3 regions of the Rhizobium sp. SL42 genome follow, and region 1 is predicted to be linked to each of the others. Evidence: predicted binding sites of a transcription regulator. Region 1 holds the regulator's gene; each other region holds the start of a gene.

The links. Region 1 encodes PhoB, which activates phosphate uptake and scavenging genes when phosphate is short. Its sites were predicted from a motif close to TGTCATNNANCTGTCAT; they were not measured.
Region 2: IM739_RS16065 (DUF47 domain-containing protein) is a predicted target of PhoB. The motif match lies at 1,163-1,179, and genes of this name have one in related genera.
Region 3: ppk2 (polyphosphate kinase 2) is a predicted target of PhoB. The motif match lies at 1,084-1,100, and genes of this name have one in related genera.

The regions. Positions count from the first base shown of each region.
Region 1 covers NZ_CP063397.1:1,143,875-1,146,143, reverse strand. Annotated here, with positions in the region: gene IM739_RS05345 (GcrA family cell cycle regulator) at 55-588, shown strand; gene phoB (phosphate regulon transcriptional regulator PhoB) at 682-1,365, opposite strand; gene phoU (phosphate signaling complex protein PhoU) at 1,393-2,106, opposite strand; gene pstB (phosphate ABC transporter ATP-binding protein PstB) at 2,154-2,269, opposite strand, start outside.
Region 2 covers NZ_CP063397.1:3,408,406-3,410,674, reverse strand. Annotated here, with positions in the region: gene IM739_RS16070 (inorganic phosphate transporter) at 1-492, opposite strand, end outside; gene IM739_RS16065 (DUF47 domain-containing protein) at 492-1,136, opposite strand; gene IM739_RS16060 (branched-chain amino acid ABC transporter substrate-binding protein) at 1,307-2,269, opposite strand, start outside.
Region 3 covers NZ_CP063397.1:551,714-553,982, forward strand. Annotated here, with positions in the region: gene leuC (3-isopropylmalate dehydratase large subunit) at 1-758, opposite strand, end outside; gene ppk2 (polyphosphate kinase 2) at 1,144-2,049, shown strand; gene IM739_RS02480 (amino acid ABC transporter permease) at 2,115-2,269, opposite strand, start outside.

The DNA of each region.
Region 1 (2,269 bases):
AAGCAACGGTGAGGGATTCTGCCATCATACACGCGAGCGGCGGAGAAATACGGCATGAATTGGACTGATGAACGCGTCGAGAGACTAAAGCGCCTCTGGGCCGAAGGCTTGAGCGCGAGCCAGATCGCAGCGCAATTGGGCGGCGTCAGCCGCAACGCCGTCATCGGCAAGGTACACCGGCTGAACCTGCCGGGCCGCGCCAAGGCAGGCGGCAGCACATCGGCAGCCCGCCCGGCCAAGCGCCCTGCACCGGCTACACAGCGTCCGACCACATTCCAGGGCCGCGCCACTACAACCACCCGTACCGTTACCCGCGCGGCCGGCGGCAACATGCTGAAAGAAGAGATCGAAGTCGATATCTTCGAGGAAGTCGAAGTTTCGCGTCCGTCGAATGTCGTGGTGCCGATTTCCCGTCGCCTGGCATTGACCGAACTGACCGAGCGCACCTGCAAGTGGCCGATCGGCGACCCGATGAAGGATGACTTCCACTTCTGCGGTTGCGAAATCAACGATGCGTCGCCGTATTGCGGCTATCATGCCAAGATGGCCTACCAGCCGGTAAGCGAACGTCGCAGGGCAGCCCGCTGAGGGCTGACGGCGAGCGCCGAAGCCAAAGACCAGACATAAAAAAACGGGCTTTCGAGCCCGTTTTTTATTGCCCGGATGCCGGTGGCGCAATGCTCAGACTTCCATTGAATAACCCGCGCCGCGGACGGTGCGGATGACATCCTGCATGTTGGAGAAGTTCAGAGCCTTGCGCAGGCGCCCGACATGCACGTCGACCGTGCGTTCGTCGACATAGATGTCATGACCCCAGACGCCGTCGAGCAGTTGCGAGCGGGAAAAGACGCGGCTGGGCGAGGCCATCAGGAATTCCAGCAACCGGAATTCCGTCGGGCCGAGGCGCACTTCGCGGCTCTTGCGATGAACCCGGTGGGTCTCGCGGTCCAGCTCGATATCGCCGCAGCGCAGGACACTGGACAGAACCTCGGGTTTGGCACGGCGCAGCATGGCCTTGACGCGTGCCATCAGTTCCGGAGTCGAGAACGGCTTGACGACATAGTCGTCGGCGCCGGTCGCCAGGCCACGGACGCGTTCGCTTTCCTCACCCCGGGCCGTCAACATGATGATCGGCAGACGCTCGGTTTCCGGGCGCACCCGCAGGCGACGGCAAAGCTCGATGCCGGAAACGCCCGGCAGCATCCAGTCCAGGATCAACAGATCCGGCACGCGCTCCTGCAGACGAAGCTCGGCTTCATCCCCACGCAGGATCGTCTCGACCTCGTAACCTTCGGCCTCGAGATTGTAGCGGAGGAGGACGCTGAGCGCCTCCTCGTCCTCTACGACAGCTATTTTCGGCAACATGAAAGGCAAAACCCCGTTAGTGACGGCTTACTCGTTGATCGCGCCGACAGAGGACGTGAGGTCTTCCTTCGGACGCTCACCCTCGGGCTGGGCACCGGTCGTCATGTAGTAGATGGTTTCGGCGATATTGGTCGCGTGGTCGCCGATACGCTCGATGTTCTTGGCGCAGAAAAGCAGATGCGTGCAGCTGGTGATGTTGCGCGGATCTTCCATCATGTAGGTCAGCAGCTCGCGGAACAGCGAGGTGTACATGGAGTCGATCTCTTCATCGCGATCGCGAATGGATTTCGCCTTTTCCGCCGAACGGGTGGTGTAGACGTCGAGCACTTCCTTGAGCTGGGCAAGGGCAAGATCCGACAGATGCTCGATGCCACGGGCGAGCTTGCGCGGGATGCCCGAGCTCTGGACCGCCATGACGCGCTTGCAATTGCTCTTGCCGAGGTCGCCGACGCGTTCCAGATCGCTGGCGATGCGCAGCGCACCGATGATTTCGCGAAGATCGGCTGCCATCGGCTGGCGACGCGCGATCATGACGATCGCCTTGTCGCCGATTTCACGCTCGGTCGCATCCATGACGACGTCGTCGGAGATGACCTTCTGGGCCAGAGCGCCGTCGGTGTTGACCAGAGCGCGGACGCTTTCAGCGACCATCTGTTCTGCCATGCCGCCCATTTCCGAGATGCGGCGCATCAGGTATTTCAGTTCCTCGTCAAAGGCCGAGTAGATGTGGGAAGAAGCCATAAACGCATTCCTTGAATTGGATTGAGACGAAGCGCGCTGGGTGCGCCTCAGCCGAAGCGACCCATGATGTAGTCCTGGGTGCGCTGGTCATCCGGATTGGTGAACATCTTGTCCGTATCGTTTTCCTCGACCAGAAGGCCGAGATGGAACATGGCCGTGCGCT
Region 2 (2,269 bases), 1.8 Mb from region 1:
TACGAAGATCCACGAGACCGCGAGCACCAGCATCAGGGCGAGCAGGAAGCCGATCATCGGCGACATGAAGATCGCGCCGACGGTCTTGGTCAAGCCACCCCAAACGATGGAGCTGAAGCCGGCCTTGGCAAGGCCCGCGCCGACCAGCCCGCCGATCAGGGCATGGGAGGATGAGGACGGGATGCCGAAATGCCAGGTGATGATGTTCCAGATAATCGCGCCCATCAGCGCGGCGAAGATCACCGCCGGCGAGACGATCTGCGGATCGATGATGCCCTTGCCCAGGGTCTCGGCGACATGCAGGCCGAAGAACATGAAGGCGATGAAATTGAAGAATGCCGCCCAGGCGACCGCATATTGCGGCCGCAGGACGCGGGTCGAGACGATCGTGGCGATCGAATTGGCGGCATCGTGCAGGCCATTGAGGAAGTCGAAGAATAGCGCGATGCCGATCAGGGCGATCAGCAGCGGAAGTGCGAGCGTGGCATCCATCAGACGTTCTCGATCAATATGCCACTGATTTCGTTGGCGACGTCCTCGAAGCGGTCAACCACCTTTTCCAGTTCGCCGTATATCTCGGCGCCGATCATGTAGGCCATGGCATTGCCGGTGGCGCCATGGCGGCGGTACAGTTCCTTGAGGCCCTGATTGTACAATTCGTCAGAATGCCCTTCCACCTTCGTCACCTGCTCGGCAATGGCGGTCAGGCGCTGGACATTGGCACCGAGCTTGTCGAGCAGCGGAATGGCTTCGGCGATCAGATGTGCGGCCTGGACGATGACCTGGCCCATTTCCTGCATGATCGGGTCGAAGCTTGTCTGTTCGTAGAGGCGGACGGTCCTCACCGTCTTGTGCATCATGTCGATCGCGTCGTCCATCGACTGGATCAGGTCCTTGATGTCGCCCCGGTCGAACGGCGTGATGAAGCTGCGGCGCACTGCCAGCAGGACGTCGCGTGTGATGTTGTCGGCTTCGTCCTCGAGTGCGATGATGCGGTCGCCATTGCTTTCGATATTCGTGCCCGACAGCAATTCGCCCAGCGCTTCGGCTGCGCCGACCACGGTGCGGGCATGGGCCGCGAACATATCGAAGAAGCGATCTTCGCGGGGGAGCATTTTACGGAACAGGTTCAGCATAGGCCTCTCGGGGTTGTCGCTGCGGGTGTCATAAAACTGTCATAAAAGACAGGACCACCGAAAGAAACCTTGGAAGCCGGGCAAATGAGCCGCCCAGACGAGAGATCTGGGGATGACCACAAAAAAGCGGCCGTTTCCGACCGCTTTCTGTCTGATGCATGATCTGCGGCTTATTCGGCCGCAACAGTCTTGCCGGCTTCCCACTTGTAGACCGAAAAGCTCTGCGAGGTGAGGTCACCGGTTTCGCCATAGGTTACCTTGCCGATGGCGGTCGGGATTTCCTCGCCGGACTTCAGCGCGGTTGCAACAGCTTCCGCATCGTCGGCGCTGCCGGCCTTGGTGATGCCAGCTGCGATCACTTCGACAGCGGCAAACGCGTTTAGCGTGAAGGCTTCTGCCGGGATGTTCTTGGCGAGCAGCGCGTCGGCGGCAGCCTTGCTGTCGGCGTTCTTCAGGGCATCGGCAGCATTGGTGAAGATCGTGCCGTTCGCAGCGTCGCCACCGGTGGTGATGAATTCGCTGTTCGACAGACCGTCACCGGCAATCAGCTGCACATTCATGCCGGCATCCTTCATCTGGCGAACCAGCAGGCCGGCTTCCGGATGGTAACCGCCGAAGTAGAGCACTTCGACGCCGTCGGCCTTGAGGCGGGTGACCAGCGCGCTGAAATCCTTGTCGCCGGCGGTCAGCGCGTCATTGAACACTTCGGTGATGCCGGCGGCGTTCAGCGATGTCTTGAAGGCGTCGGCGAGACCCTTGCCGTACTGACCCTTGTCGTTGAGGATCGCGATCTTCTTGTCCTTGAACTTCGCGACGACATACTTGGCGGCAACTTCCGCCTGCTGGTCGTCGCGGCCGCAGGTGCGGAACACGGTGGTGAGGCCGCGTGCGGTCAGTTCAGGCGAGGTGGCAGTCGGGGTGACCATCAGCGCGCCGTTCTCGGCGAAGACGCTGGACGCGGGGACGGAGACGCCCGAGGTCACCGGGCCGACGACGAAGCGGATGTCTTCGCTGATCAGCTGGTTTGCGGCGGATACGCCCTGCTTGGGTTCGCCGGCATCGTCGGCGATCTTCAGGACGATCTTTTCGCCGTTGATACCGCCCTTCTTGTTGATTTCCTCGACGGCGGTTTC
Region 3 (2,269 bases), 590 kb from region 1:
GGCGCGCGCGGCTTGCCCTTGATATATTCGAAGGTCTTTTCATCCGGCGCGATCAGGCCGGCGCGGGCACCACCCTCGATCGTCATGTTGCAGACCGTCATGCGGCCTTCCATCGACAGCGCGCGAATGGCTTCGCCGGCAAACTCGATGACATGGCCGGTGCCGCCGGCTGTGCCGATTTCGCCGATGATAGCGAGGATGATGTCCTTGGCGGTGACATGCTCCGGCAGCACGCCGTCGACGCGCACCAGCATGTTCTTGGCCTTCTTCTGGATCAGCGTCTGGGTTGCCAGCACATGCTCGACCTCGGACGTGCCGATGCCATGCGCCAATGCCCCAAAGGCACCATGCGTCGAGGTGTGGCTGTCGCCGCACACGATGGTCATGCCGGGCAGGGTAAAGCCCTGCTCGGGTCCGACGATGTGCACAATGCCCTGGCGCTTGTCGCTGGCCGAGTAATATTCGACGCCGAATTCGGCAGCGTTCGTGGCCAGCGCCTCGACCTGGATGCGGCTTTCCTCGTTCTTGATGCCGAGGTGGCGATCCGGCGAGGTCGGCACGTTGTGGTCAACGACGGCGAGCGTCTTTTCCGGAGCACGGACCTTGCGGCCGGCCATGCGCAGACCTTCGAAGGCCTGCGGGCTCGTCACCTCGTGAACGAGGTGACGATCGATGTAGAGAAGACAGGTTCCGTCGTCCTGCTGATCGACCATGTGGTCGTCCCAGATCTTGTCGTAAAGGGTACGCGGTGCGCTCATGGCTGGTATATCCGTGTGAAGATGAATGATGGCAATCGGGCGTGTGGTCGCCAAGCGGCAGACCGGCGTTACGGCGTCTTAAAGTAGACGGCTGTTGAGCGCCCCGGAGACGCGCGCGAAAAAACGTGCCGGCAGACGCTTGTGGTCTTGCAGCACGAAAATGTCTGGCGCGAGGCATCCGAATTTCGATCCCATGGGCGCTTCTTTAGCAGTTTTTCCCGACCTCGGCAATGCGGCAGTGTCGGCCTGCACGCATCCCGCCGCGATCGCATGGGCGGGATTGCCGCGCAAGCGATTGCATGGGCTGGCCGACACATTTTCCAGCTGTCATAAAGCATTCGCGCAAACATGCGTTGATCTGCCGTTCGAACCGGAAGGAGCCTTAATGTCCGCGCCCACGCATGACGACGTCAATCGCATCAAGAACGAGATCATCGATAGCTTCGACGAGGAGCTGGAACTGGAGATGGAAGAGGAACGACTGGACGAGCTCGTCGCCGAGGGCCTGTCCGAGCCGACAATCGACCGCAGGGTCTATTTCCGCGAACTCTTCAAGCTGCAGCATGAACTCGTGCGGCTGCAGGACTGGGTGCATTATAAGAAGCTCAAGGTCGTGCTGCTGTTCGAGGGCCGCGATTCCGCCGGCAAGGGCGGCGCGATCAAACGGGTGACACAGCGCCTCAACCCCCGCGTCTGCCGCGTCGTGGCACTGCCGGCCCCGACCGAGCGCGAACGCAGCCAGTGGTATTTCCAGCGCTACGTCAATCACCTGCCGACCGCCGGCGAAATGGTCATGTTCGACCGCTCCTGGTACAACCGCGCCGGTGTCGAGCGCGTCATGGGTTTCTGCAGCCAGGAGGAACTGGAAGAGTTTTTCCGCTCGGTGCCGGAATTCGAGCGCATGCTCGCCCGCTCGGGCATCATCCTCTTGAAATACTGGTTCTCGATTACCGACGAGGAGCAGGAGTTCCGCTTCCGCATGCGCATCAACGATCCACTGAAGCAGTGGAAGCTCTCGCCGATGGATCTGCAGAGCCGCATTCACTGGGAGGAATACACCAAGGCCAAGGAGGAAATGCTGGAGCGCACCCACATTCCCGAAGCGCCGTGGTGGGTCGTCCAGGCCGTGGACAAGAAGAAGGCGCGGCTGAACATGATCGCCCATCTGCTCGGCCAGATCCCTTATGAGACCGTGCCGAAGGAACAGGTTGTCCTGCCGGAGCGCGTGCGAAACAGCGACTATCTGCGCCATCCCGTGCCACAGGAAATGTATGTGCCGGAAATCTACTGAGTGAAGGCAGGCCGGAAGCCGGAGGTGCTGGAGTGTTTCCCGGCCCCGTGCTTCCGGCCGGCAACTCAGGAGCGCTCGGCCCGCGAGCGCATCCGCTTTTCGAAGCCGCGCAGCATCAGCGACAGGCCGATCGTCAGCACCAGATAGACATAGGCGACGATCGAATAAGTCTCGAAGAAGCGGAACGAACCCGACGCATAGACCTTGCCCATCTGGGTAA